4 linked regions of the Thiosulfativibrio zosterae genome follow. The main gene of each other region encodes a partner of the protein of the gene in region 4 in a complex. Links are inferred from orthologs where the notes say so. Each region holds a gene or a part of one and is shown on either strand. Other genes may lie near its edges. The genes, in order: accC, accB, THMIRH_RS07785 and accD.

The links.
Region 1: the proteins of accD (region 4) and accC are in contact, whole or in part, in a solved structure (PDB 8UXZ), measured with the Escherichia coli proteins. The link is inferred for Thiosulfativibrio zosterae from one-to-one orthologs.
Region 2: the proteins of accD (region 4) and accB are in contact, whole or in part, in a solved structure (PDB 8UXZ), measured with the Escherichia coli proteins. The link is inferred for Thiosulfativibrio zosterae from one-to-one orthologs.
Region 3: the proteins of accD (region 4) and THMIRH_RS07785 are in contact, whole or in part, in a solved structure (PDB 8UXZ), measured with the Escherichia coli proteins. The link is inferred for Thiosulfativibrio zosterae from one-to-one orthologs.

The regions. Positions count from the first base shown.
Region 1 is NZ_AP021888.1:732,531-740,114, forward strand. The notes cover bases 4,650-7,584. They hold accC (acetyl-CoA carboxylase biotin carboxylase subunit), read right to left. Parts: upstream 6,825-7,584; coding sequence 5,475-6,824; downstream 4,650-5,474. Other genes in these bases: prmA (50S ribosomal protein L11 methyltransferase), read right to left, coding at 4,650-5,413; accB (acetyl-CoA carboxylase biotin carboxyl carrier protein), read right to left, coding at 6,834-7,304; aroQ (type II 3-dehydroquinate dehydratase), read right to left, coding at 7,414-7,584. In the rest of the region: THMIRH_RS03115 (late competence development ComFB family protein), read right to left, coding at 18-296; purD (phosphoribosylamine--glycine ligase), read right to left, coding at 437-1,729; purH (bifunctional phosphoribosylaminoimidazolecarboxamide formyltransferase/IMP cyclohydrolase), read right to left, coding at 1,750-3,312; THMIRH_RS12135 (helix-turn-helix domain-containing protein), read right to left, coding at 3,344-3,604; tRNA dihydrouridine synthase DusB, read right to left, coding at 3,591-4,556; more of prmA, read right to left, coding at 4,538-4,649. UniProt on the Escherichia coli protein: This protein is a component of the acetyl coenzyme A carboxylase complex; first, biotin carboxylase catalyzes the carboxylation of the carrier protein and then the transcarboxylase transfers the carboxyl group to form malonyl-CoA.
Region 2 is NZ_AP021888.1:738,100-745,602, forward strand. Bases 1-2,854 are described here. They hold accB (acetyl-CoA carboxylase biotin carboxyl carrier protein), read right to left. Parts: upstream 1,736-2,854; coding sequence 1,265-1,735; downstream 1-1,264. Other genes in these bases: accC (acetyl-CoA carboxylase biotin carboxylase subunit), read right to left, coding at 1-1,255; aroQ (type II 3-dehydroquinate dehydratase), read right to left, coding at 1,845-2,282; dsbD (protein-disulfide reductase DsbD), read right to left, coding at 2,474-2,854. Outside these bases: more of dsbD, read right to left, coding at 2,855-4,315; THMIRH_RS03165 (FxsA family protein), read left to right, coding at 4,456-4,944; THMIRH_RS03170 (SDR family oxidoreductase), read right to left, coding at 5,085-5,918; THMIRH_RS03175 (OmpP1/FadL family transporter), read right to left, coding at 6,109-7,476. UniProt on the Escherichia coli protein: This protein is a component of the acetyl coenzyme A carboxylase complex; first, biotin carboxylase catalyzes the carboxylation of the carrier protein and then the transcarboxylase transfers the carboxyl group to form malonyl-CoA.
Region 3 is NZ_AP021888.1:1,694,512-1,701,921, forward strand. The notes cover bases 151-2,911. They hold THMIRH_RS07785 (acetyl-CoA carboxylase carboxyltransferase subunit alpha), read right to left. Parts: upstream 2,129-2,911; coding sequence 1,172-2,128; downstream 151-1,171. Other genes in these bases: tilS (tRNA lysidine(34) synthetase TilS), read right to left, coding at 151-1,160; ycaO (30S ribosomal protein S12 methylthiotransferase accessory factor YcaO), read right to left, coding at 2,220-2,911. In the rest of the region: more of tilS, read right to left, coding at 1-150; more of ycaO, read right to left, coding at 2,912-3,953; THMIRH_RS07795 (hypothetical protein), read left to right, coding at 4,117-4,395; THMIRH_RS07800 (hypothetical protein), read right to left, coding at 4,461-5,312; tRNA (adenosine(37)-N6)-threonylcarbamoyltransferase complex dimerization subunit type 1 TsaB, read right to left, coding at 5,314-5,973; DNA repair helicase YoaA, read right to left, coding at 5,970-7,410. UniProt on the Escherichia coli protein: Component of the acetyl coenzyme A carboxylase (ACC) complex. First, biotin carboxylase catalyzes the carboxylation of biotin on its carrier protein (BCCP) and then the CO(2) group is transferred by the carboxyltransferase to acetyl-CoA to form malonyl-CoA.
Region 4 is NZ_AP021888.1:1,877,989-1,885,516, forward strand. Bases 1-2,879 are described here. They hold accD (acetyl-CoA carboxylase, carboxyltransferase subunit beta), read right to left. Parts: upstream 1,928-2,879; coding sequence 1,073-1,927; downstream 1-1,072. Other genes in these bases: folC (bifunctional tetrahydrofolate synthase/dihydrofolate synthase), read right to left, coding at 1-1,044; trpA (tryptophan synthase subunit alpha), read right to left, coding at 2,016-2,837; trpB (tryptophan synthase subunit beta), read right to left, coding at 2,854-2,879. Also shown: more of trpB, read right to left, coding at 2,880-4,059; THMIRH_RS08695 (phosphoribosylanthranilate isomerase), read right to left, coding at 4,064-4,687; tRNA pseudouridine(38-40) synthase TruA, read right to left, coding at 4,718-5,509; THMIRH_RS08705 (aspartate-semialdehyde dehydrogenase), read right to left, coding at 5,522-6,544; THMIRH_RS08710 (bactofilin family protein), read right to left, coding at 6,613-7,098; THMIRH_RS08715 (M23 family metallopeptidase), read right to left, coding at 7,008-7,528.

The sequences.
Region 1 (7,584 bases), 1.1 Mb from region 4 along the record:
CTTATTCGTTTAGCTTATTAAGCTTCGTCATCATCAATATTTTTGATTTTACGGTAAGCTTTTTTAACGGCTTTTTTGACTTTGGCTTCATGCTCTAAATACTCACTTCCTGACATATAAAATGACATATCAATGTCATAGCGTATGTATTTTGGAGGGATACGATTGAGTGCTATGCAGGCCATATCGGCTAACTGGTTACTGGTTAAACCTGAGTGGGTATAGTTTTCATGGACTTCTTGAAAAACTTTGCGTTCATAATAGTTATGGACTGTTTCTAAATCTGACATGCTCATTTCAAATCCTTTCAGTGGTCAAGTGTCGTATTAAGTTGAATGATTAAATTAAACCACAACGCATTCATTTAATCTAATCAAATTCTTTGAAAATCTTAAACAAAAAAGCGAACACTGGGTTCGCTTTTGAGTAGTCATGGTTAAGATAAAGATTCTCGGCGAACCGCACGATGGCCAATGTCTTTACGAGAATAAACACCGTCCCAATGGATGGCATTAACACCTTGATAAGCGCGCTTTTGTGCTTGAGTTACATTCTCGCCTAAAGCGGTTACGCACAATACGCGACCGCCAGCCGTTATGACTTTGTTGTTAGCGTCTAAGGCTGTTCCGGCATGAAACACTTTAAGGTCAGAAGCATTAGCTGATTCTAGGCCTTCAATCACATCGCCTTTTTGATACTCATCAGGATACCCTTTAGCGGCTAATACCACACCCAGCGCAGCGCGCGAATCCCATTCGGCCGATACTTCATTTAAACGCTTGTCTAAGGCCGCATTACAGAGGTCAGTTAAATCAGACTTTAAGCGCATCATTATGGGTTGTGTTTCAGGGTCACCGAAACGACAGTTAAACTCTAGCACTTTAGGCGTTCCATCGGGTGCAATCATAATGCCGGCATACAGAAAACCTGTGTAAGGAATGCCATCTTTGGTCATACCTTCAATGGTAGGTTTTATGACTTCATCCATAATACGATTATGAATTTCACGGGTCACCACTGGCGCAGGGCTGTAAGCGCCCATCCCCCCTGTGTTTGGACCTGTGTCACCATCATTGCGAGCTTTATGATCTTGAGAGGTTGCCATGGGTAAAATATTTGTGCCATCTGCCATCACGATAAAGCTGGCTTCCTCGCCATACAGAAATTCTTCTATAACAACTCGTGCGCCGGCATCCCCAAATTTATTGCCCGCTAACATATCTGAAACAGCTTCTTTAGCTTCTGCCATGGTATCGGCCAAGATCACGCCTTTACCGGCAGCTAAGCCGTCGGCTTTAATGACGATGGGCGTACCCATTTTTTCTAAATAGGCATAAGCCGGTTCGATTTCGGTAAAAACATCGTAAGCGGCGGTTGGAATGTTGTGTTTTGCTAAGAAGTTTTTTGAAAACGCTTTTGAACCTTCAAGTTGTGCAGCTTTTTGTGTTGGACCAAAGCAGCGTAATTGTGCTGCTTCAAAGGCATCAACCACACCAAGCACCAAAGGCACTTCAGGCCCTACAATGGTTAAATTAATTGCATTTTCTTGGGCAAATTTAACCAGGCCTGGTATGTCATTGACCGCAATATTAACATTTTGAACCTTATTTTCTAAAGATGAACCCGTATTGCCTGGGGCAACAAAAACTTGAGAAACTTTGCTGGATTGTGCCGTTTTCCAAGCTAGAGCGTGTTCGCGTCCACCACTACCAATAATCATAACTTTCATGTTGATAAATCCTTGTGTTATCAGTGTTTAAAGTGGCGCATGCCAGTAAAGACCATCGCAATACCGTGTTCATTTGCGGCATCAATGACTTCTTGATCTCGCATAGAACCGCCGGGATGAATAACCGCCGTAATACCAGCAGCGGCTGCGGCATCAATACCATCGCGGAAAGGGAAGAAAGCATCAGATGCCATGACAGAACCAGGTACTTCTAAGCCTTCATCAGCGGCTTTAATACCAGCAATTTTGGCAGAATAAACACGGCTCATTTGCCCCGCGCCCACACCGATGGTCATACCGTCTTTGACATAAACAATGGCGTTAGATTTAACAAACTTGGCCACTTTCCAAGCAAACATAAGGTCTGCCATTTCGGTTGCGGTCGGTGCGCGGTTGGAAACCACTTTTAAGTCAGCTTCGGTAACCATGCCTAAATCACGGTCTTGTACCAACAAACCACCGGTAACGCGCTTGTAGTCATAAGCCGCTAATTGTTCACCTAATGCGCCACAAGCCAATAAACGCACATTTTGTTTGGCAGCAACCACGGCCTTCGCCTCATCAGAAACGCTGGGTGCAATAATCACTTCAACAAACTGACGCTCTACAATTGCTTTGGCGGTTTGTGCATCAAGTTCGCGGTTGAAAGCAATAATGCCACCAAACGCAGAAGTTGGATCGGTTTTATAGGCACGGTCATAGGCTTCAAATAATGAGTCGCCAATAGAAACTCCGCAAGGATTGGCGTGTTTAACAATGACACAAGCGGTTTGAGTGAAGGTTTTGACCAACTCCAAAGCCGCGTCCGTATCGGCGATGTTGTTAAAGGATAATTCTTTGCCTTGAAGTTGAGTCGCCGTAGAAATCGAAGCCTCTGAGGGATTGCGCTCAGTGTAAAACGCGGCCGCTTGATGAGGGTTTTCACCGTAACGCATACTTTGTTTTTTAACAAATTGTGTGCTGAAGGTGCGTGGAAAATGGTCCTGTTCATCGGTATTGAACATAGTGCCAAAGTAGTTAGCAATCGCACCGTCATAACGAGCAGTTTGTTCAAATGTTTTGATGGCTAAATCAAAGCGAGTCGCATGGGCTAATTGACCATTGTTGGCTTGCATTTCTTCAAGAATACGAGCGTAGTCCGCTGGATCGGTGACGACCGCAACATCTTTGTGGTTTTTTGCGGCAGAACGCAACATGGTTGGCCCGCCGATGTCGATGTTCTCTATTGCATCTTCAAGTGAACAGTCTGCTTTAGCAACCGTTGCCTCAAATGGATAAAGGTTAACAACTACCATGTCGATTGGGTCGATATTATGGGCTTGCATAATGGCATCATCTGTTCCACGGCGCCCTAAGAGTCCACCATGAATTTTTGGGTGAAGTGTTTTAACGCGTCCGTCCATCATTTCTGGGAAACCTGTATATTCAGATACTTCAGTCACCGGTAAACCCGCTTCTGAAAGTACTTTATAAGTACCTCCGGTAGATAAAATAGCCACTTGCATTTTGCTAAGTGCTTGCGCAAATTCTAAAATCCCTGTCTTATCAGAGACGCTGATGAGTGCACGGCGAACGGGTTTCATAGTTTTCAGTCCTTTCGAAAAATAAAATGGTTTACAAATGGTATTGTTGAATTTTTTTGCGCAGGGTATTGCGATTTATCCCCAAGAGGGCGGCAGCTTGACTTTGGTTTTGTTCGGTATGTTCCAGAATGAATTGAATCAAGGGTTTTTCCACTTGTCCAATCACCAGTTTATGCAAATCAGTAGGCACTTCGCCTTCTAACGATTTGAAATAGGTCTGCAGCGTTAGGGTTACCGCTTGGCTGAGAGATTGATATTCAGCGTTTTCTTGCAGTTCTTTAAGTGTGTTCATGAAAATAACTTTGTATTAAGCGTAACTGAGTTTGCGGCGTTTCTAATCGATTGAAATCTTTACGGAGAACTTCTCCGTTGGGTAAATATTGGCTATACCAGCCTATATGTTTTCGTGCAATTCGAATGCCAAGGTGGCTGCCATACAATTCATACAACCCTGTCAAATGGGTGTTTATGGTGCTTTCAAACTCACTCAAACTGGGTTTTTCTGCAAGCGTTAGTGTTGTTAAATAGTGTTTAATTTCACGAAAAATCCAAGGATAACCTTGTGCTGCTCGTCCAATTAGGATGCCATCCGAGGCTGTGTATTTTAATACAAATAAGGCTTGCTCGGGCGTAGAAATATCACCATTTGCAATAATGGGAATCGTAACCTGCTGTTTGACTAATTTAATCAGGTTGTATTCTGCATGTCCTGAAAACTTATCCGCGCGCGTTCTACCATGAATGCTCATGCCCTTTAAGCCGCAGGCCTGGGCAATTTGAGCAATTTCTAAAACATTTTGATGCTCAGCATCTGAGCCGGTTCTGGTTTTTACGGTAATGGGTAAATCTACCGCGGATACTAGGGCTTCAAAAATGGCTTGTACTTTATCCGGGTGTGCCATAAGCGCAGAACCCGCCGCCACATCACACACTTTTTTTGCGGGGCAACCCATATTGATATCAATCACTTGCGCACCCTGTGAGGCTTGCCAGACAGCCGCTTCAGCCAACTCTTCAGGCTCGGTGCCGATTAGTTGTACGATGCGTGGTGATGTTTCGTCTGCAGAGGCGTTTCGAGTGCTGGATTTTTGCGAATCCCATAAGGATTTCCTGGACGCCACCATTTCCGAAACGGCATAGTCTGCGCCTTGTTGACGACAAATATCTCGAAAGACACGGTCAGTGATCCCCGCCATAGGCGCAAGTCCGACTAAAGGGCGTTGTCCTAAATGCGGTTGAAGCACAGCAATGACCAATCTTCATGGTTTTGTTGTTCAACAAACTCAAAATTTAGACTGTTGTAAAATTCAATTAAGTCAGCTGCTTGCGTGGTTAACAGCCCCGACAAAATGAGCGTGCCTTGTGGTTTGAGTAGGCGAGAGAACTCGGGTGCCAGTTCTTTTAGCGGGCCAGCCAAAATATTGGCTAACAGGGTGTCTGCTAAAGGCGGGTGAAAGTCTTTGACTAAAGCAAAAGTCATGGCTGCGTGATTACGCTCAGCATTATCAATACTGGCGGTAATGGCTTGTGGATCAATGTCAGTTCCCCAAACTTCAGTTGCGCCTAACTTTTTAGCAGCCAATGCCAAAATGCCTGAGCCGCATCCATAATCTATGACCGTTTGATTGTGTGGTGCATGGACATCTAACCAAGTTAGGCATAAAGCGGTTGTGGGGTGAGTTCCTGTGCCAAAAGCCAAGCCTGGGTCTAAAATTAAATTGATGGCTTCAGGTTTGGGGGCTTGCATGGTGCTGGGCACTATCCAAAGGTTTTGACCAAACTGCATGGGCTTGAAGTTTTCCATCCAGGCGCGTACCCAATCTTTGTCTTCAAGGGCTTCTGTTTTAAATTCAAAAGGACTGACTTCTGGCAAGACTTCTTTTACAAATTCTATCACCGGTGCGCTATCCACTTCTGCGTCATAAAGGGCGGTAACTTTGGTTAATGACCAAACCGGGGTAGTGCCAATTTCTGGTTCAAAAATGGGTTGATCTTCTGCATCGATAAAAGTAACCGATGCAGCATTGGCATCCATAAAAGCATCTGAAAGCGGTTCAACCAAATGTTCTGGTACCGTAGCGTTAATCTGAATCCAGGGCATGTTTTGATTTCCTTAAAATTAAAAAAGCCCTCATTTGAGGGCTTAAATGAAGCGCTATCGATTAAACGAGATGTTCTAAGCGTTCTTCTAAATAGTGAATGTTACGGCCACCTTCGCAGAAACCTAGGTCATTCATAATTTCACGCTGTAGACGGATGTTGCTGTCTATGCCCACCAGCACCAATTCGCTTAAGGCACTGTCCATACGGCGAATAGCAGTGTTGCGGTCGCTACCATGACAAATCAGCTTGCCAATCATTGAATCATAATGAGGTGGCACGCTGTAACCTGTGTAAATGTGAGAATCCCAACGAACGCCTAAGCCACCGGGTAGGTGCAAGCGTTCAATTTTGCCAGGTGAAGGCATAAAGTTTTTAGAAGGATTTTCCGCATTAATACGACATTCAATGGCATGGCCTGTTAACTTGATGTCTTCTTGTTTTAAAGAAAGCTTTTCACCGCGCGCAATTTTGATTTGTTCTTTGACCAAGTCAATACCTGTAACCATTTCGGTGACGGGATGTTCAACTTGTAAGCGCGTGTTCATTTCTATGAAATAGAACTCGCCATTTTCGTATAAGAATTCAAAAGTACCCGCGCCACGATAGTTAATATCGATACAGGCTTTTACACAAGCGGCACCAATTTTGGCACGCTGTTCTGCTGTCACACCCGGTGCAGGCGCTTCTTCCACCACTTTTTGGTGACGGCGTTGCATAGAACAATCACGCTCACCTAAATGAATCGCGTTACCCTGACCATCTGCCAAAATTTGAATTTCAACATGACGAGGGTTCTCTAAGAATTTTTCCATGTAAACTTCTGGGTTGCCAAAGAAGTTCCCTGCTTCAGATTGTGTTAACTGAATTGACTTAATCAAGTTGGCTTCGGTGTGTACCACGCGCATACCGCGTCCACCGCCACCGCCAGAGGCTTTGATGATGATTGGATAGCCAATTTCTTTGGCGATGCGTTTGTTTTCTTCATCGTTTGGACCCAAAGGGCCACCAGAACCGGGTACCGTTGGAACGCCTGCCGCTTTCATGGCGCGAATTGCAGAAACCTTGTCGCCCATTAGGCGAATGGTTTCTGCTTTAGGGCCCATAAACACAAAACCACTTTCTTCAACGCGCTCTGCAAAATCTGCGTTTTCAGATAAAAATCCATAACCAGGGTGAATGGCTTCTGCATCGGTAATTTCTGCAGCGGCTATCAAAGCAGGAATATTTAAATAACTGTGTGTTGATGATGGTGGTCCAATACAAACGGATTCATCAGCCAATAAAACATGCTTTAAGTTCGCATCTGCAGTTGAGTGAACGGCCACGGTTTTAATACCCATTTCTTTACAAGCACGGAGCACTCGTAAAGCAATTTCACCACGGTTGGCGATAAGAATTTTGTCGATCATATTGGCTCCTTATTCGATAATGAATAAAGTTTGGCCATATTCAACAGGCTCGGCGTTATTCACCAAAATTTTCTTAATGGTACCTGAAACATCGGATTCAATGGGGTTCATGATTTTCATGGCTTCAATGATGCAAAGTGTGTCGCCAGCGGCAACTTTGTCGCCAACCTTCACAAAGGGTGCGGCATCGGGAGAACCTGCGGCATAAAAAGTCCCCACCATAGGTGAGTTCATTTTGTGACCTGTTTCAGCAGCCGCAGGAGCGGGTGCGCTAGTCACTTCAACGGTTGCAGAAGGTGCGGCTTGTGGCGCAGCGGGTGCGTAATTTTGTGCAGGAGCACTCATCGCAGGTGCAGAAATGTAAACAGGTTCTTTGCTACGCGTAATGCGAATGTTTGATTCGCCTTCTTTGATTTCAATTTCAGCAATGTCAGACTGTTCCACAATTTCAATCAGTTTGCGAATAGAGCGAATATCCATGAGTCTTTCCTTTTCAATCTTTGAGTCTTTATTTTTTTGTTTAGATGGTGTGTTCAATGTGTTGTCTTTGTGTGAGTTATCAAAAATTATTTTTTATATTTGTTTAAGTCTATTTAATGCGTTCAACGGCTGCGGCTAAAGCCAGTTGATAGCCCATTGGGCCAAGCCCTGCAATAACGCCTTCGGCGAGGTCTGAGAAGTAGGAATGTTGCCTAAAAGCTTCTCGTTTATGAATGTTTGAAAGGTGCACTTCAATAAAGGGAATTTTTACGGTTGCCAA
Region 2 (7,503 bases), 1.1 Mb from region 4 along the record:
TGTTGCTGTCTATGCCCACCAGCACCAATTCGCTTAAGGCACTGTCCATACGGCGAATAGCAGTGTTGCGGTCGCTACCATGACAAATCAGCTTGCCAATCATTGAATCATAATGAGGTGGCACGCTGTAACCTGTGTAAATGTGAGAATCCCAACGAACGCCTAAGCCACCGGGTAGGTGCAAGCGTTCAATTTTGCCAGGTGAAGGCATAAAGTTTTTAGAAGGATTTTCCGCATTAATACGACATTCAATGGCATGGCCTGTTAACTTGATGTCTTCTTGTTTTAAAGAAAGCTTTTCACCGCGCGCAATTTTGATTTGTTCTTTGACCAAGTCAATACCTGTAACCATTTCGGTGACGGGATGTTCAACTTGTAAGCGCGTGTTCATTTCTATGAAATAGAACTCGCCATTTTCGTATAAGAATTCAAAAGTACCCGCGCCACGATAGTTAATATCGATACAGGCTTTTACACAAGCGGCACCAATTTTGGCACGCTGTTCTGCTGTCACACCCGGTGCAGGCGCTTCTTCCACCACTTTTTGGTGACGGCGTTGCATAGAACAATCACGCTCACCTAAATGAATCGCGTTACCCTGACCATCTGCCAAAATTTGAATTTCAACATGACGAGGGTTCTCTAAGAATTTTTCCATGTAAACTTCTGGGTTGCCAAAGAAGTTCCCTGCTTCAGATTGTGTTAACTGAATTGACTTAATCAAGTTGGCTTCGGTGTGTACCACGCGCATACCGCGTCCACCGCCACCGCCAGAGGCTTTGATGATGATTGGATAGCCAATTTCTTTGGCGATGCGTTTGTTTTCTTCATCGTTTGGACCCAAAGGGCCACCAGAACCGGGTACCGTTGGAACGCCTGCCGCTTTCATGGCGCGAATTGCAGAAACCTTGTCGCCCATTAGGCGAATGGTTTCTGCTTTAGGGCCCATAAACACAAAACCACTTTCTTCAACGCGCTCTGCAAAATCTGCGTTTTCAGATAAAAATCCATAACCAGGGTGAATGGCTTCTGCATCGGTAATTTCTGCAGCGGCTATCAAAGCAGGAATATTTAAATAACTGTGTGTTGATGATGGTGGTCCAATACAAACGGATTCATCAGCCAATAAAACATGCTTTAAGTTCGCATCTGCAGTTGAGTGAACGGCCACGGTTTTAATACCCATTTCTTTACAAGCACGGAGCACTCGTAAAGCAATTTCACCACGGTTGGCGATAAGAATTTTGTCGATCATATTGGCTCCTTATTCGATAATGAATAAAGTTTGGCCATATTCAACAGGCTCGGCGTTATTCACCAAAATTTTCTTAATGGTACCTGAAACATCGGATTCAATGGGGTTCATGATTTTCATGGCTTCAATGATGCAAAGTGTGTCGCCAGCGGCAACTTTGTCGCCAACCTTCACAAAGGGTGCGGCATCGGGAGAACCTGCGGCATAAAAAGTCCCCACCATAGGTGAGTTCATTTTGTGACCTGTTTCAGCAGCCGCAGGAGCGGGTGCGCTAGTCACTTCAACGGTTGCAGAAGGTGCGGCTTGTGGCGCAGCGGGTGCGTAATTTTGTGCAGGAGCACTCATCGCAGGTGCAGAAATGTAAACAGGTTCTTTGCTACGCGTAATGCGAATGTTTGATTCGCCTTCTTTGATTTCAATTTCAGCAATGTCAGACTGTTCCACAATTTCAATCAGTTTGCGAATAGAGCGAATATCCATGAGTCTTTCCTTTTCAATCTTTGAGTCTTTATTTTTTTGTTTAGATGGTGTGTTCAATGTGTTGTCTTTGTGTGAGTTATCAAAAATTATTTTTTATATTTGTTTAAGTCTATTTAATGCGTTCAACGGCTGCGGCTAAAGCCAGTTGATAGCCCATTGGGCCAAGCCCTGCAATAACGCCTTCGGCGAGGTCTGAGAAGTAGGAATGTTGCCTAAAAGCTTCTCGTTTATGAATGTTTGAAAGGTGCACTTCAATAAAGGGAATTTTTACGGTTGCCAAGGCATCTCTTAATGCCACGCTGGTGTGGGTGAAAGCAGCAGGGTTAATGATGATGAAATCGATATCGTCATCCATGGCCAAATGAACACGTTCTACCAATTCATGTTCTGCATTGCTTTGAAAGCTGTGGAGGCGAACTTCGTAGTTATCAGCGAGTTCTTCCAGTTCCAAAATAATGTCTTTGAGGGTTTTACGACCGTAAATTTCGGGTTCGCGTTTACCAAGCATGTTGAGGTTTGGGCCATTGAGTACCAATATGTCCGCCATTCAAAGGTTCCATTTAATTGATTTTAATCAGCAAATTATACATAAGTTTTCAAAACTATGCGAAAAATGCGTGTTTTATGGGTGTGTAAATGATGCGAAATGCGCTGAAAGTTTATAAAAGCAGGCTTTTTAAACTAAAAAGGCCGCAAAAATAACCAGGCCTGGTCATTTTTGGGCTTGTTTTGAGGGTTTTAAGGTTTAAAACCATTTTGAATGTTTTGAATAAAGGCTTCTGGTTTTTTGAAACCGACAACTCTGGCTGCGGCATTTTCAACGCCATTATTAAAAAACATAATGGCTGGTGGGCCAACGACCTGAAAAGCTTTCATTAACGCTTTATCCGTATCATCATTGGCTGTGACATCTGCTTTGAGCAGCGTTACGCCAGAGAGCGCCGCTTTAACTTGTGCATCGCTAAAGGTGAATTTTTCCATTTCTTTACAACTAATGCACCAGTCTGCATAGAAATCGAGCATCACTTTGGGATTGGCAGCCAGTTCAGCATTTAGGTCGTCAATCGATTTAATGGTTTTAAAAGTTAAATGGCTTTCTGCAACTGCAGTACCACCGCCTTGATAAACTTTAAGAGGGTTTAATAAGTCCTTTGAACCTCCCGCTAAACCGAGTATTAAAATTAAACCATAGGCTAGCAGGGTAACGCCCAAGGCTTTAAATAATTTAAACCAGCCAGATTTTGTACCAATCGGTTCTAGTGCGCCCAAGTAAATGGCAGAGCTGATGAGTAGGATTGCCCATAAAGCTAAAGTGACTTCAGCAGGTAAAATGCGCTCTGCCATCCAAATAGCAACACCCAACATCAATACCCCGAAAACGGCTTTGACATTGTCCATCCAGGCGCCGGCACGCGGTAACAGTTTGCCGGCAGAAGTCCCTAGTAATAGAAGAGGGAGCCCCATGCCTAGGCTCATTGCAAACAAGGCTGAGCCGCCTAATAACGCATCACCGGTTTGACCAATATAAATCAATGCACCGGCTAATGGAGGGGCAACGCAAGGCCCTACAATTAAAGCAGATAAAAAGCCCATGATGGCAACGCCAGTCATCGTGCCGCCCGATTGTTTGTTTGAAATATTGGTGATTTTAGTTTGCAAGCCAGAAGGCAGTTGTAGTTCGTAGAAGCCGAACATGGAAAAGGCTAAGAGTACAAAGATGATGCTAAAAGTTCCGATAATCCAGGCATTTTGAAAAGCGGCTTGCAGGTTTTCGCCAAACAGTCCAGCTAAGACACCTGCCACTGTATAGGTCACTGACATGGCTAAAACATACACCAACGACATGGTAAAAGCTTTGCGGGTAGTGAGTTGGTCGCCTTGCCCCACAATGATGCTCGATAAAATGGGAATCATAGGAAAAACGCAAGGCGTTAAAGACAACAACAACCCAAATAAAAAGAAAGTGCCAATCACGACCCAAACGGTGCTGTTTTTTAAAGTATCGGTAATTTGGTCTGTTTCTGATAAGGATGAGCTAGATGCAGTTGGCGCAGGAGCGACATTGGTTGTAAGGGCAGCTTGTGCGCCGCTACCCAAAGTGGCAGTGTTGATTGCAATGGTTTTTTTGATGGGAGGATAACAGACACCGGCTTCTGCACAACCTTGAAAGACGATTTGAACTTTTGCATCGCCCGATAGGTTACTGATTGGCAAATAGCCGGTAAATGGGCCATGATAGACCTTAAGATTTTTATTAAAAACCTTGTCATATTTATCTTCAGCGACGGGTAGGCTAATGTCGCCAAGCGTGGCCGAGCCTTCTAAAACCTTGGCTTGAATTTTTTCTTGATACAAATAGTAGTGGGGGGCAACAACCCAGTTTAAAACCAATTGACCTTTGCCATCGGGCTCGGCATTAAAAGCAAAGGCTTCGTCTGCAGCAAGCAATTCAGGCTCTTCATCGGCAACCAGTTTGCTTAAATCTTGTAACGAGTTAAAGCCGTTGTTTGCTTGAGCAACTTGGAAAAAACCAAGCCATAAAACTGCCAATATTGTCAGAAACCCTTTAAACTGTTTCATATCCCACCCTTGAAATGTTTTTATTTATAACCATAAATTAAATTAAGCTTTGCTTATAAGCAATTCTAACCTATTTTAAATGCGATATTGATGGATTGCCTGAAGCAATCTTGACAATTCTTTTGACTGAGAAGCCCTTTATGAAATTTCTTGTATTATTTTTGCTGGTCCCTTTAACCGAACTCTATGTATTAATTGAGGTGGGCAGCGTGATTGGCGGTTTAACCACGGTATTATTGGTTGTGGGAACGGCGATTTTGGGGGCGAGTTTAATGCGTAGCCAAGGGTTGTTAACGATGCAAAAGGCACAAGCAGCATTAGCCTCTGGCGAGGCACCTCAGCAAGCAATGCTAGAAGGTGTGATGATATTTATTGGCGGCTTATTTTTATTGGTTCCCGGGTTTATTACCGACATTTTAGGCTTGTTATTTTTGATACCGCCAATACGCCATCGTTTGGCCAGCCAGTTTTTAAAACATCGCACTTCCAGCCGTTATTATCATCGCCAAAATATTTATGAAGGCGATTGGCAGGAAAAAACCGACAAAGGTGATCTTAAAGTGACCAAGTCAATTGAGATTATTGAAGGGGAAATTGTAAGCGGGTCAGCCGATAAAAAGCAATCCTAACAAAGAACCCCAAAAAGGATGACTTTGGAGGTTTAAAGTAGATGGATGCAGGCTAAAGCCTGCGCCCCAAAGGTTTGTGATATGGATTCGTGATGCTTACAAAACCTAATGGGGTGGAGGCTTTAATTTCTGACAGAATGTTAATTTAAAGTTTCTAAAATGGCCGCATAACCTTCTTGATAGGTTGGATATTTAAACTCATACCCAGTGCTGCGAATTTTTTGATTAGACAAACGCTTGTTACTTCTGAGCAAACGCGTATTTTCGGTAGGTTCTTTGTGTTCTAAATCGGGAACAGACAATTGCTCTGCTAACCAATCATAAACCTCACAAGTCAAGGTTGGTAGATTGTCTACCCCAATATACAGGCTTTCAGGGTTTTCCAAATTCATCAGGTGTTCAAGCATCGCGGCACAATCTTCAGAGTGAATGCGATTGCTGTAAACATCTTCCATGCAATGTGCTTTACCAGAAATAACCGAATCAATTAGATGCGTTCTTCCTGGGCCATAAATCCCGCCAAAACGCACGACGGTTGCAGGGAAGGGGCCATTTAAAGCCAAGGCTTCACCCTCTAAAATACGGTTACTTGAGAAGTTTTTGCCCTCAGATGGGCTTTCTTCAGTCACCCATTCGCCGTCCGACTGGCCAAATACCGATGTGCTTGAAATAAAAAATAGGCGGTTAATCGATTGGCCATTTAAAGCTTTAATCAAGTTTTTAAGGCCAAGCACATAGGCTTGATAATATTCAAAATCTTTATAGCTGGCAGCAGACACTATGTAAAACGCATAGTCTAGGTTTTGGGGGATAGCGGTGTTTAGATTAAACAAATCGCCCGCAATGGGATTGATGGGCGCAGATATCTTTGAAATATCGCGTCTTAATCCGAAAACTTCATGTCCTTTAGCGCCAAGGCTGTTGCCCAACATACAACCTATGTCGCCACACCCTGCAATTAATACTCGTGCCATTGTTTTGCCCTCACTTTTTGCGAATAGTATCACAAAAAAATCAAAAGGGAATATGACAACCCTGTGACAGCAAAAATATAAATAGTTTGAGGTTAAATTTAACCAGGCCTGGTTGGATTTTAGAAGCGTTCAAAACAAAAAAGCCACTCGTTTGAGTGGCTTTTAATTGTGTCTAATTTAATGGTTTAAATTAGAAGTTCATGCGTAAAGATACAGTGTAGCCGATTTGAGAGTGATCAACGGTGTGTGTGCTAGCATTCGCTGGGTTGCTTAAGTAAGGGGCAGCTGCGACTTGTGTAGATCCGCCCGCGACGGCAGCGTTGTAAGCCATTCCGCCACCAACTGCGCCAGTATTAATTGTTTTTGAAACCTGAGGCGCATAAACTACTGCTCCATCAATCGCAATGTTTTTAGTTAAGCTGTATCCTCCACCAAAAGTAAAGTGTTGCTCAACAACTCCAGGGAAGAAGTGATTATTGAAAAGATTTGTTGCTTGGTTATTGTATCCACCTTGAGCAGCAGTTTTTGATTCATCTAAGACTTTGATTGGGTCAGAGCCGTAGTTATAACCTGCTCCTGCCCAGTATCCATTGCCAGAGTATTTTACACCTAAACCAAATACATTTTGATCCTCCCAGCCAAAGTCTTTGTATCCTTTAGCGGATCCCCAAGCTATGTTTTTGTAGTCACCAGTGAACATTAAACTTCCCATGGTGTAAGCAACACCAACTTTCATTTCCGCTGGCTGTTCTAAGTCATCACTCATGGTTAAACCAAAGCCAGTAGCGGCAGTTGATATTTGGTTTTTGTATTTCATCGAAATTGCTGATTGATAAGCAAGTGCTAAAGTTAAATCATTTGTAATATCAAAGTATCCACCAAGATTGTAACCAAAGCCTAGGTCCGTTGACATGCCATTACCTACATTACTTGTTCCTTGGTTGGCGTAAGTAGCTGGATTAATAGAGCTAGCTTTGTAGTTGATATCAAGAGCACCATACTGAATAACTGGAGCAAAACCGATACCATAATTATTTGAATTGTATGCTAATGTTGGTGCAAATTTCATTAATTGCAAATTGCTGTAGCCGTTAAATAAAGCTGTTCCATCACCATTCTGACCTGCTGCTGCAGTAATACCATTTGTACCTGCATTGTCACGATAATCCACCCCCATTCCCGCAGAGCCAAAAATACCTAAACCAAAAGTAAGATTTTCAGATAGACGAGTTGAAAGAGAAACTTCTGGAATTACATTGGTATCATTATCACTTGTCTGTGAAACTGGTTGACCAGTCATAGATGCCACGTCAGTAGTTGCTTTAACATTTGGCTTAAACAAAGTTCCGCCGATTGTAAATTCAGTGCCAACAGATTTACCAAGCATTCCAGGGTTAGACAGAGCATTTTCAGAACCATAGAACGCTGCTGTACCAGTTCCGCCCAATGCGCGTGATTGAGCGCCTAAACCAATTAGAACATCACCATTGGTTGCAAAGACTGGTGTAGATGAAAGTGCTGCTGTTGCGATTGCTAAAGCGATTCTTGTTTTTTTCATGTGTATTTTCTCTCTTTGTTTTTAATT
Region 3 (7,410 bases), 180 kb from region 4 along the record:
ATTGCTTGCAAATCACTCGGATGAATACTTCTAATCGAAAGCCCTTCTCGCAACCAAGCAAAATCTACTTGATGACTTAAAAACCATTTAGGAGAAATCAAAGTTTTAAAAGGATACCTCAAAGACAGCTTTGAAAAATTCTCAAAATCATAATGATAAGGACGACCTAACTCTGCCTGACAAAGGCAATATAACGAAAATCCATGAATCCGTAAAACATAGCCATTTGCCAAAGCAAAACTGGGCGAAGACGATGACCGATAAGACGCCAAAGTATGTCTTAGCCACTCAAAAATAGATTGGTTAATACCCAATTTTAAATGCGTTTGAAACCAATACTGCAAAACATTTTTTTGACGCGCCCAATCCAAACCGTCCAAAACTTGCAAATCCAATCCATAGACAGAGCAATTTTTATCCCCCACATCAATCAAAGCTAACTGCTCTAACAAACTGGCCGATTCATGCAATAAAGAGGCTGAAAGCGCAATATTTTGCTCTGAAAATGACCAGGCCTGGTTAAATTTAGGCAAGATTTCATGCCGCACGAAGTTGCGTTTAAAGTCGATATTTTGATTAGACGGATCTTCTACCCAAAACAATTGATGCTCAGTGGCATAAGCCAGCAAAGCTTCATACGGCACATTTAATAAGGGTCTTGCTTGGTGCAACTGAGTCGATTGAAAAGTTTTGTCCGTTTCTGGGGTCATCCCACTCAGGCCTTGTACACCTGACCCTCTTGCCAAAGCCATTAAAACGGTTTCTGCCTGATCTCGCTGATGATGTGCCGTTAATAAAACCCCTTGATCTCGAATTAAATGCGCAAAGGCTTCATAACGCTTTTGGCGAGCCACGGCTTCAATACCTTGACGAGCAACCGCTTTCACTTCAACTGGAATTGCAAAAAAAGTGACCAGCCAGTTATCACAGATTTGTTTGCAATGACTTTGCCAGTCATCGGCTGCTGCTTGCAAACCATGATGCACATAGACAGCTGTTAAATTCAGTTTGGGATTGGATAAACGCAGTTGCGTTAAGGCGTGTAATAAAACCGTAGAATCTAGGCCGCCACTAAAAGCAACCCAGAGAGGAGAGGTGTTTTGCGCCACAAAATCTTGTAACGCACTGACCACTTGTTGTGGCGAAGCATTATTGGCCACAATCAAAAAGCTTAAACGATTTCAAAGTTTCCATAACCCATGTAACGCTGATAACGGGCTGGCAATAATTGATCAATTGGCTTATCTCTGAGTAAAGTGAGTTGTGTCAGCAAGGCGTCTTTTAACGCAGAAGCTGAAGCCGCATGATCACGATGTGCACCGCCCAAAGGCTCAGGAACTATCACATCTACCAGCCCAAGTTCTTTTAAGCGCGAGGCAGTAATCCCTAAGGCAGCCGCCGCATCGGGTGCATTCGCCGCATCTTTCCAAAGAATGGAAGCGCAGCCTTCTGGCGAAATGACTGAATAGGTGCTGTATTGCATCATCATAGTGACATCACCAACGCCAATCGCCAAAGCGCCACCCGATCCACCTTCACCTATCACCGTGCAAATGACTGGCACTTTCAATTCTGACATTTCAATCAAATTACGCGCAATAGCTTCGCTTTGACCACGCTCTTCAGCATTAATCCCTGGATAAGCACCTGGCGTGTCAATAAAAGTTAAAATGGGCAGTTGAAATCTTTCGGCCATTTTCATTAGGCGCAAGGCTTTACGATAGCCTTCTGGGCGCGGCATCCCGAAATTGCGTTTAATTTTTTCTTTGGTATCTCGGCCTTTTTGTTGACCAATCACCATAACGGCTTCACCATTAATACGAGCCAAACCGCCCATAATAGCAGGATCATCTGCAAAAGCACGATCACCGTGTAATTCTTTAAAGTCGGTGAAAATATTTTTTAGATATTCTTTTAAATAGGGACGCTGAGGATGTCTGGCTACCTGAGCAATTTGCACATCACTGAGTTTCTTAAAGATGGCTTCTGTCAGGTTCTTGCTTTTCGATTCGAGCGCAGCCACCTCTTGAATTAAGTTCATATCTTGCCCATCTAAGTGGCGCAATTCTTCAATTTTGGCCTCTAATTCCGCGATGGGTTGTTCAAAATCTAAAAAATCTAATTTCATGAAGTGGTTCCCTAAGACAATTTCTGTCTAACTGACAGACGAAAATTTTTTTGAGCATTCTAACAAAATCCAACAATAAAATCAGCTTATATCAAATGGCCGTTACAGCACTTTGCTTGGCTTGATTCACTCTTTCATAGACTTTTAAAAGGCCTTGATGCTTCTGACTTTCAGCAAACATCGCCTGTCCAAAAGTCATTCCCCACAACACTTCTTCGCCTTCAATATTGGCCATCACTTGCTTAACCAATGTCTCTCCAAAGAGCGTTTTATGCACCTCTAGGTTAATTTCTGAATCCCAATCAGAGTCTTGCGCCGCCAAAATAAACCCTAACACCTGGTAGCGTTTGCCTAAATTTGCATCATGCACATAATAACTAGCCGTTTCTAATAATTCGCTCACCAAATAACGATCTGCAAAACTTAAGGCTAGCGCCAATTTAAGGTCAATCACTTTAAACTGTTTCCAAGGGCTGTTGTCATCCGGTAATAACCCAATTAAGTTTGCAACATTTTGATGGTCGCTAAATCCTAAGTGATCAATTTCTTCATAAGCAAACTCAAAATCTTGGGCGGCTTGGTCAGAGTCTGCCAATTCATTCAACAACTCACGCAAAGTTCTACCCAGATTTTGATTACGACTCAACAACTCATCCATGGGATAAATTTCGGACATTCCTGGCACTATCACCCTTGCCGCAGGCACGCCATAATAATCGTAAAAACCTGAATAAACGCCAAAACCTAGGTTTTGCACCTTGGTCACCAAATACTGCCATTGCTCTTGGGTCGTGCCCTCAAAATTCCATGGAACAAACGCATAATCATATTGATGAGAAATAAAATGCGCGTGCATCAAGCCACTGGAGTCAATAAAGTGATTTTCAATATTTTCATCATCTCCAACCAAGTCTTGGTCAAAAATCGGTAATTGAAAGCCATCCAATAACTCTAAACTACGCCCCTGTAATGACTCCGTTAAGGTTCTCTCCAAAGCCACCTCAAAAATTGGATGCGCGCCAAAAGAGGCAAAACAAGTGCCGGTATTTTGGTCAAACAAGGTGACATTCATCACCGGATAAAAACCGCCTAAAGAGGCATCTCTAATCGAAACGGCAATGCCTTGCGCTTGCAATTTGGCTCTGGCTTCGACAACGGTTGGCAAAGTTTGGATGATGGCTTCTGGTACTTCAGGCAAACAGAGATTTTCACGCAATATTTTGGCTTTAACCCAGCGCTCAAAAACCTCAGACAAACCCTGCACCTTGGCCTCTAACTCAGTATTTCCCGCGCACAACCCATTACTGGCGTACAAGTTACTGAACACACTCATCGGAAAATAAACCAACTCCCCGCTGGCCTCATCTTTTAAGGGCAAACAACGCACCTTTTGACTGTCATCATTTAAGCTGAGTAAATCTTCACCCGCCCATTCTTGCTCTGGGTCATATATATCCCAAAGTTCTGGGGTTAAGGCTTGGCGAAAGTCATCCACATTTAAAGATTTTTCATCTGGGTAATACAACCAACCCTGAGCCGTTTCTTGGCCCAGCCAAAAATCCGAGAAAAAGTAGTTGGTTTCAACACGCTCGAAAAATTCACCTAACGCACTGGCTAAGGTTGCTTTACGGCTGGCGCCTTTACCATTGGTAAACAGGGCGGGGCAAATGGCATCTTTAATATGAACCGAATACACATTGGGCACGGGATTCAACCAAGAGGCTTCTTGAATTTGAAATCCTGCGGTCGCTAAACCACTTTGCATCTTTTGAATCGATGCCTCAAGACAAGCGTCCTTACCCTTAATAAATGTTTGTTCAACCATCTTATTCACCCTTGTAGCCCGCTTAAATTCAAGCATCTGAGCCGTGTTAAAAAAATAATGCAATAACCTAGTAAATAGGTAGAATAATATTCACAAAAACCAAAAAACGGTTTTAATATTAATCATGAACTTTAGAAAAATTTGTATTTTAAGGAGTATGCTGATGAAACACCAACCACTTATTATAATGGGGCTGTCAACAATATTAATGTCTTCGGCATTTGCTAATGACGAAATGCCTGGAAAAGCCCTGCATGACGATGCCAACTGCTTAAAATGTCATGCCTCTAAACCTTATAATCCTGCTAAAACCAACACCTTTCCAAAGCTAGTTAAGGCGGTTTCGTTTTGTAACGACAACCTAAACAGCGGCTGGTTTGAGGACGAAATTCATCATGTTGCCGAGTATCTAAACGCAACCTACTACCATCACCCCAAATAATCCTTTCAAAACAAAAAAGGCAGATAATTTATCTGCCTTTTTTAATTCAGCCTGCCCACAAAACGCTAAACTTTTGCACCTAAAATTCTTAATCTTTCTCTAAATTGCTTTAAGACTGCTGGATCAACTTTATCCAAATCATCTTCCGCCGATTCATAGGATGCATCGAACAGTATTTTATCTAAGGCTTCAATTAAAAAATAATGCTGAGTTGAAATGGTTTTATTTTTCCAATCGCGAGATTTCTGACGCCACAATTGGTTCAACTGCTTATCCGACTTAAGCGTTGTGATGACATCGGCCATCAAATCATTCAATTTGGGAACCGCTTCGTACGGCCAATAAGGACGACCTATACCTGGCTCATAATAAGATTCGCGTTCCTTTTTGGCCAATACCAAGGCTGGAACCAACTCGCTTAGTCCTAAAGACTTGGCTTTTGCCATGGCAATATCAAATTGATCTAAGGTCATAATGGGTGCATTTGACTTCCAACGCGAAAAAGTAATGTATAAATTATTACGCTCTATAAAATCAAATTGCCCTGTTTGTAATTTACGCACATTGGCTTGAGGCACAATATATTGCATGCCCTTACCGAAAAGCTGAGTTCTATCTGTCCACATTTCCCAAACCACTTCATTGGTGGCTTGACCTAACTCATTTTCACGGATAGGTACACACGAAATTCCGTAATCATGGCCTTTGACATAATCTAAAACAGAAATTTGATAATCACCATTCTTCACTTGCTGGCGAACCAATCCGATGATGTAAGCATCGTCTTTGATATTATTTGCTGGATAAGCCACCATTACCGTTTCACCAGGTAAAAAGTCTTTAGCCCATGCGGTTGCATTTAGAGTTAAGAAAGTCAAACACACCCACAACACACTTTTGAAAAAATCTATTTTCAAATCAAACTCCCTTTTTCTTTTCAGCAACATTGTTTCTTAAATAAACCGGCACAGGCACTTTCTCTAATACCGAACAAGCTTGATCCATTCTTTGGCTAGCAATCATCGCAATTGCCGCCGCTTTGGGTAAATCTGCCTGCCAAAACGCTGTCATTTCAACCAGGTCTGGGTATTCTAATGCAATATCACCCACGCCATTTTTATCCTGTAAACGCTGCTCAGCGATTTCTAGAGAAACCAGTTCGGTTGGTTCACTAACCAAACGACCGTCAACAACAGACCCTTTCTGACAATAGACCTCTTTCATGCGCGCATCTAGACAGGCTTGCCATTCAGTTTTACCCGTTGCCTCATAAGCTTGCCAAATAAGCGCCTCTAAGGTAGAAACGCCAATCACTGGTTTTTGCCAACCATAAGCCAAGCCTTGAATAACCCCTGTGGCGACGCGAACCCCAGTAAATGCGCCCGGCCCTTCGCTAAAGGCTAAAGCATCTAATTGTCCTGGTAATAAACTCGCTTCGGCTAAAACCGCTTCCACCATGCCCAAAATTAAATTGGCATGTTTTTGAGGTGCCATTTCAAACCGCGAGAATAGCACGCCCTCTTTGTAAACACTGGCTGAGCAAGCTTGGGTTGCCGTTTCTATGGCTAAAATATTCATGCATCTTTCTCTTGTTTAGAATTCAGACTCTTGTCATTTTCTTTTAAAAAGCTTAAAACGGTTTGCACATCATACACCCAAGGAAAGCTAGGTAAACTTTTGGCGATCACTTTGCCATAAGGTTTTTGCGAAAGTCGTGGGTCGCATAACACCAAAATGCCGGTATCTTGCACATCTCGAATCAGACGACCTGCGCCTTGCTTCATGGCGATAATGGCTTCGGGCAATTGAAAATTAACAAAACCATGTAAACCCTTTTCTTTTAAATAGGCTTCTCTGGCCTGCACTATGGGGTCATCAGGCGGCGCAAAAGGAATACGGTCAATCATCACCACTTTTAAGGCCTCTCCCTTAACATCAACCCCTTCCCAGAAACTGCTGGTACCCAATAACAATGCTTTTTCGGATTCTCTAAAGCGTTGCAATAAAGCACTTTTAGGGGCATCGCCCTGCACCAACAAAGTTCCCTGCCAATGGGTTAATAAAATCTCGCGGGCTTCTTGTAAAGCCTTATGACTGGTAAACAGTAAAAATGCGCGACCTTCGGTTTGTGCCAACAAAGGCCAAATGGCTCTTAAACATATTTTGATATAGTCAGGGTCGCGGGGCTGAGGCAAACCAATTGGGTGGTAAATCAAGCCTTGCGAATCATAATCAAACGGACTGTCCCAACAAGCATTATCGGCATCTTCTAATCCCAAACGATTCGCAAAGTAACTAAACTGACCATTCACACTTAAGGTGGCGGATGTAAAAATCCAAGCGCCGCCCATTTCTTCACGATGCCGACTGAACGGCCCAGCCACACTCAAGGGCGTTAAGTTCAGTTTAAAACGAGCTTGCGAAGACTCTAACCACCGAATTTGAAACTCATTTTCAGCCTTTAACCAATGCGACAACTGTTTTTCAAACTCCTGCGCACGACGATGCACCGCTTGGATTTGCTTACCTCGTTCGGTCAAAGGCTTAAGATTATCCGCCACTTGCGTTAAATGATTCAGTAGCCGCTTGAGCATTTTTAGACTGGCTAAATCATTTTCAAACATTTCCCAAGTCCAGCGCTTTTCCCACTTACCCAAGGCATCACAAAAAGTCACCACCGTTTCTTCTAGGCCTTTGACTTTATCCATCACCTCTTGGGATTCGGGCGATTCCATTTTTAGCGCATTGATGGCATCTCTAGCCAAATCATCTAATTGGTGGCGACTCAGCGAAAAACCCAAAAACTGCGCCGCAATGTCCGGTAACTTATGTGCTTCATCAAAAATCACGATTTCGGCTTCAGGTAAAATTTCACCATAGCCGTTTTCTCGCAAGGCTAAATCGGCACAAAACAGATGGTGATTAACCACCAATATTTGTGCCTCGTTGGCTTGCTGTTTGATCTTGGGATAAAAACATTGGGTTTCAGGATGACAGTCCGCCGCTTGGCAAAAC
Region 4 (7,528 bases):
TACCATTGGCAACATATCCTTGTCACTCAGTGCTGAGAAAATAACGCTGTCAAAATGCAATGTTTGACTCGCTAAATATTGTCCCAAAACGGCTGACGACTGGGGATTATGAGCAACATCGATTAACCATTCTTGCCCCTCAATCGTCAACCATTGCAAACGACCTGGGTGCTTGGCTTGCGCCAATCCTTGTGAAATTTGAGCGGGCGTAACTGGCAAAACCGCTTGCAAAGTTTGCACCACTGCCACAACGCCAGCGGCATTTTGAAATTGAAACTCTCCTGACAAACTGGGATTATCGAGCGTTAAAGTGGGGGAATTTTGGGCTAAAAACAACCAGGCCTGGTCATTTTTAGGCATTTTTTCGAACCCAAAATCTCTACCCAATAAACTTAAAGAAGTCGGTAATTGATTGGCAAAATCAATCAGGGTTTGTGGGACAGTGGGGTCAGAACAAATCGCTGGCTTACCAGCACGCATAATGCCCGCTTTTTCTAAGGCAATTTGATTTTTATCACTGCCCAACCAATCAATATGATCCACATCAATCGCAGTGACCAGTGCAATATCGGCATCCACAATATTTACCGCATCTAAACGACCGCCTAAGCCGACTTCCAAAACAATCACATCTAAGGGTTGCTGTGCAAAAACCCATAAGCCCGCCAAGGTGGCGAATTCAAAATAAGTGAGCTTGGTGGTGCCACGAGCCGCTTCTATCTCGGCAAAAGCCTCAACAATCGCTGAATCCGCTACAGGAGCGCCATTGATTTGAATGCGTTCATTAAAGCGTAAAATATGGGGAGAAGTGTAAGCGCCGACACCATAGCCAGCGGCTTGATAGATAGATTGCAAAAATGCAACACTTGAACCCTTGCCATTGGTACCGGCAACGGTAATGACTTTAGCTTTAGGCTGTAATAACCTTAAACGCTGACCCACTTCGCGCACACGCGTTAGACCAAGATCAATTTCTTGAGCGTGTAAGCTGAGCAACCAATCTAACCAATGGGTTAGGCTTGAATGTCGTGTGGGCTTTTCCATAAAATTTTAAATCACTAAAACGCAAGCCTTAGGCACTGCGTTTTAACAACATTTTGCAAAGGGCGGCTAATTCACTGCTAAGCTGATGGCGATGCACAATCATATCAATCGCACCATGCTCTAACAAAAACTCACTGCGTTGAAAGCCTTCTGGTAATTTCTCGCGCACCGTTTGCTCAATAACACGCGGACCGGCAAATCCAATTAAGGCTTTCGGTTCGGCGACATTAATATCACCTAGCATCGCAAAACTCGCCGATACGCCACCCATGGTCGGATCTGTTAAAACAGAGATAAATGGCAAACCTTCGGCACGCAATTTACCTAAAGCTGCGGAAGTTTTAGCCATTTGCATCAACGAAAACAAAGCCTCTTGCATACGCGCGCCACCACTGGCCGAAAACACAATTAATGGGCATTGTCTGGCTATCGCTTCGTTGACCGCACGCACAAATTTCTCGCCCATCACCGAGCCCATCGAACCGCCCATAAAATTAAACTCAAAAGCACCGGTGACGACTTCTAATCCTTGAATTTTACCTGTCATGGTAATGAATGAATCTTTTTCGCCGGTAACTTTTTGCGCTTGCGCCAAACGCGCCTTGTAGGCTTTGATGTCTTTAAATTTTAAACGATCAACGGGTGACACTTCTGCACCGATTTCAACGGCAGTTTTGTCATCCAAGAAATTCCACAAACGTTGACGGCCACCCAAACGCATATGATGATCACATTTTGGACAGACTTCTTGATTACGCGCCACTTCAGAACGATAAAGTGTACTTTCGCACTTTGGACATTTAGTCCATAGACCTTCAGGCACAGACTTTTTGCGCTCAGTCACTTGTTTAATACTCGGTAAAATTTTTTCAAACCAGTTCATATTGTTCTCCATTCAAGAAGCTTAGCACAATAGTGCCTCTGCGAAATCTAATGCGCGCATTCTACTGCGTAATGCGCCAGAAACCAAATTATGCTTCAGCGTCTGCTTTATCCAGTGCCGAACGAAACTCTTTCATTTTGTGGCTGATTAAATTCGCTAAGGTTTCATAACTGGCACCTGGCTGGTCTTCTACTAGGCGAACTAAAGCAGACCCCACAATAATGGCATCACCAATTTTGGCCATTTCATAAGCAATTTCACCGCTTGAAATCCCAAACCCTATGCCTACTGGTAAATTAGTTTTTGACTTTAAATGTGCCACATGGCTTTCAACATCTTTAACATCCAAAGCTTTTGAGCCGGTCACGCCTTTTAAAGAAACGTAATAAACAAACCCAGACCCTTTTTCGTTGACGGCTGCTAAACGACCATCGGGCGTGGTTGGTGAAACCAAAAATACTCTATCCAAACCATGATTCGATACCGACTCTAAATAACCCATAGTTTCTTCGGGTGGCATATCGACTGTTAAAACGCCATCGGCACCCGCAGCTTGTGCTTCTTGAGCAAAGGTTTCAAACCCTTTGGCTTCAATCGGATTTAAATATCCCATGAGTACAATCGGCGTGTGATGATCGGTAATACGAAATTCACGCACATAATTTAAAACGTCATCTAAGCTGACATTGTGCGCCAAAGCACGCTCAACGGCTTTTTGAATTACTGGGCCATCCGCCATAGGATCTGAAAACGGCACACCCAACTCAATGATGTCTGCGCCCTCTGACACCAATAAATGCATCAGCTTAACCGTCATGTCTGGATGAGGATCACCTGCGGTAATGTAAGGAATTAAAGCTGTTTTGTTTTGTGCTTTAAGGGCAGCGAGGGTTTTTTGTAGTTTGCTCATAGTCGTTTTATTTCCGTTAAATCTCGTAGCCTTCAATTTTAGCGATGGTGTTCATATCCTTATCGCCACGCCCTGACAAATTCACAATAATGGTTTGATCTTTACGCATGGTTGGTGCCAGCTTGGTGGCATAGGCCAAGGCATGACTGGTTTCCAAAGCTGGGATAATGCCTTCATAACGCGTTAAATCGCGGAAACCTTGCAAAGCTTCATCATCATTAATCGCCACATAGTTAGCACGACCAATATCCTTTAACCAAGAATGCTCAGGACCTACACCAGGATAATCTAAACCTGCTGAAATGGAATGGGTTCCTAAAATCTGACCGTTAATATCCTGCATTAAATAAGTACGATTGCCGTGTAAAACGCCAGGCTTACCTTTGCACAAAGGCGCGGCATGCTGCCCTGTTTCAAGACCCAGTCCACCGGCTTCAACGCCATAAATGGCCACACCTTCGTCAGGTAAGAAATCATAGAATAAACCAATCGCATTAGAACCACCGCCCACACAGGCGATTAAAGCATCGGGCAATTTGCCTTCTTTTTCTAAGATTTGTTGACGCGCTTCACGCCCAATAATCGCTTGAAAGTCACGCACCATCGCAGGGTAAGGATGAGGGCCCGCTACGGTGCCGATAATGTAGAAAGTATCATCCACATTGGTAACCCAGTCACGCATGGCTTCGTTTAACGCATCTTTAAGCGTGCGAGTACCCGAGGTGACTGGCACAACGGTTGCACCTAGCATTTTCATGCGCATGACATTAGGGGCTTGACGAACCACATCATCCGCACCCATATAAACCACACACTCCAAGCCTAAACGCGCCGCAACGGTGGCAGAAGCAACACCATGTTGACCCGCACCCGTTTCGGCAATAATGCGGGTTTTACCGAGGCGCTTAGCCAGCAAGGCTTGCCCAATGGTGTTGTTAATTTTATGAGCACCGGTATGATTGAGGTCTTCACGCTTTAAATAAATTTTGGCACCACCCAACGCATCTGACCAACGCTTGGCGTAATACAAAGGACTTGGACGACCCACATAATCTTGAAAATCGGCAGTCATTTCATTCAAAAATTCAGCATTGTCTTTCATCGACTCATACTGCACATTGAGATCTTCCAAAGCTGCCATTAAAGTTTCGGGTGCAAAAATACCACCGTGAATGCCAAAATGTCCGTTCTTATCGGGAAATTGCGAATAATCGATGCTCATAAGCTTAAAAAGTTCCATTTATAAATTGTTGTATTTTTTGTAAAGATTTCTTTCCAGGTGCGGCTTCAACCCCGCCACTCACATCCACCGCAAAAGGGCTCACCTGCGCTATGGCTTGTTGAACATTGTCTGGGGTCAGACCACCCGCCAAAATAATCGGCTTATTAAAATCACTGGGCAAATGGGCTAACCAATCCCAATTAAAAGACTCGCCTGTTCCACCAGGCACGCCTTTCACATAGGTATCCAACAACAAGGCTCTGGCAGACGCATAGGTTTTTGCCAAAGCCACCAAGTCGGTTTGGGCCTGCATACGGATTGCCTTAATATACGGACGATTAAACTGCTCGCAATACTCAGGCGTTTCATCGCCGTGGAACTGCAACAGGTCTATTTGGGTTTGATCAATCACCTGCTGCACAAACTCGGCATCAGCGTCTACAAACAAAGCCACAGAGGTCAAAAAAGCTGGGATTTGGCCTAAAATTGACCAGGCCTGGTCAATTTTGACATTCCTAGGGCTTTTTTCATAAAACACAAAACCGATAGCATCCGCACCCGCATGCGCCACAGCCATAGCATCCTCAAGACAAGTGATTCCACAAATTTTGACGCGTGTGCGACTCATTCTATTCCTTTTTAATCCCTAGCCTGGCGCTTAAGCCCAAAGCAAAGCCGTTAAATCGTTGGTTGGCAAATTCCATTGCGCTGGATACAACGCATTCACAAAATACAAACCCTCAGCTGGCGCTGTTATGCCGGCTTGCGTGCGATCTTGTAAATCAAGCAAGGTCTTCATATAACCGTCAGACTTTTCACCGCGCCCCACCTGCAACAACGAACCGACAATATTGCGCACCATGTGGTGTAAAAACGCATTGGCTTGAATATCGACAAACACAAAATCATCATGACGGCTCACCGTGATCGCCTGAACTTCTCTACGAGCATGACTGGACTGACAACTTGACGCGCGAAAAGACGAAAAATCATGCTCACCAATTAACGCTTGTGCCGCCTTGTGCATAGCATCTGCATTTAGAGGATGCATTTCCCAAGTCACTCGTTGATACAAAACCGCAGAATGAACTTTGCGATTGAAAATGACATAACGATACTGCCGAGCAATGGCTGAAAATCTGGCATGAAAATCACTTTGCACATCCAAAAGTTTCATCCAAACCACTCGAATATCACCAGGCAAATGGGTATTGACACCTTGCACCCAGGCGCGCTCGGGTCGAATGGCTTGGGTATCAAAATGCACCACCTGACCAATCGCATGCACACCAGTATCTGTTCTACCGGCACAATGAATCGAAATGGGTTCATTGGCAATCGCGCTTAACGCAGTTTGCAAATGTTTTTGCACCGTCTCGCAATGCTCTTGAAGCTGGTAACCGCAATAAGCAGTTCCCTGATATTCAATCCCTAAAACAATGCGTTGCAAGTGTGGTCCTTGTTACAAATAATCGCGAATTAAAACTTCTGCTATTTGCACCGTATTGGTAGCAGCACCTTTACGAACATTGTCCGCAACCACCCAAAGATTAATACCATTGGCAGTCGAAATGTCTTCACGAATACGCCCGACATAAACAGGGTTAGTATCAGCAGCATCAGAAACCGCAGTAGGGTATCCGCCGTCAACCTGCTTATCAATTAAAACAATCCCTTCTGCTTTTTCCATCAAAGCCTTCACTTCGGCAGCGGTAATTTTGCGTTCGGTTTCAACATGCACCGCTTCGCTATGACCAAAAAATACCGGTACACGCACCGCAGTTGGGTTAACCAAAATTGAGTCATCACCCATGATTTTTTTGGTTTCCCATACCATTTTCATTTCTTCTTTGGTGTAACCGTTTTCCATAAAGACATCAATTTGTGGAATACAGTTAAAAGCGATTTGCTTAGGGTAAACTTTGGTTTCGATAGGCTTCATATTTAAAAGATTTGCCGTTTGAGATGCTAACTCTTCAATGGCTTCTTTGCCCGTTCCAGAAACTGCTTGGTAAGTCGCCACATTGATACGCTTAATACCCACCGCATCATAGATCGGCTTTAGAGCCACTAACATTTGAATAGTTGAACAGTTTGGATTGGCGATAATGCCACGATTTTTGTAATCGGCAATCGCTTGAGGATTGACCTCTGGGACGACCAATGGAATATCATCGTCATAACGGAACTGTGAAGTATTATCAATAACCACACAGCCAGCTGCAGCGGCTTTTGGCGCATAAATCGCCGAAACGCTGGCACCTGGCGAAAATAATCCAATTTGCACTTTGGAAAAATCAAAAGTATCTAAGTCCAAGACTTCAATCCATTTTCCTGCAAATTCAACTTTTTTACCTGCTGAACGGCTACTCGCTAAAGGATAAAGATTTCCAACCGGAAAATTTCTTTCCTCTAACACCTTCAACATTGTTTCGCCAACAGCACCTGTTGCACCCACCACCGCAATATCATATAACTTCGACATTTCTTAACCTTCTAAATGTGTGTTTTCACACGTTAAACTTTAAATTCTATTCGACTCAAACGAGTCTGTTATTTTGAGCCACTGGCTTTTTTATTCTGGAAGTCTTCAGGGGCTTCATCGATGTTTGCATCAACCAATTTTGCCACTCGGCTATCAGACAGTCTTTCGGCTTCGGCAAGGCTTACAATCATGGCACCATCGGTTAATTCACGGCTCTCACCAATGAATTTACCACCTGCTTCAATCATCAAAGCACCACAGATGACTTCTCCCATGACTTTGCCGGTACTGAGAATATCTATCGACTTACAGGTGACCTTACCTTCTAAGATACCACTGACCACAATGTTTTCGGCTTTGATGAGGCCATTAACAACGCCGGTTTCACCAACGGAAATATCAAACTCTGTTGAAACCGTGCCTTCAATAAAACCATCGACATGTAAAGTGCCTTTAAGGTCTGCTAATTCACCGCTGATTCGACATCCCTGAGCGATAATTGTTTTTCCACCCTCTTGACGCGTTCTTGCACTTTTTGAGTTAAAGATCCCCATGGAACTTCCTTTACTTTGTTAAATATTGGACTGTAGTTTTTTAAATCCCAATTGACAAAGTCAGCCGGATTAAGCTTTCTTTGAATAAATGAAACTTCATAATGCAAGTGTGGTCCAGATGACACACCGGTTGAGCCAATTAAACCGATTGGCTGCCCCTTAGTCACCACATCACCGGCCTTAACAGTCACTTCACTCATGTGTCCGTAGAGCGTTTTAAAACCATACACATGGTCTAAAATAATCAAATTGCCATAACCACTGGTTTTATGAAAACCCGCATATTCAACCACCGCATCTGCGGTCGCGATTACCACATCCCCAACCTTGCCACGATAATCAATGGCGCGGTGGAAATCTTTCTTGCCCGTGACCGGATGCGTTCGCCATCCATATCCACTTGAAACGCCTTGATAATCTTCTACGGGAC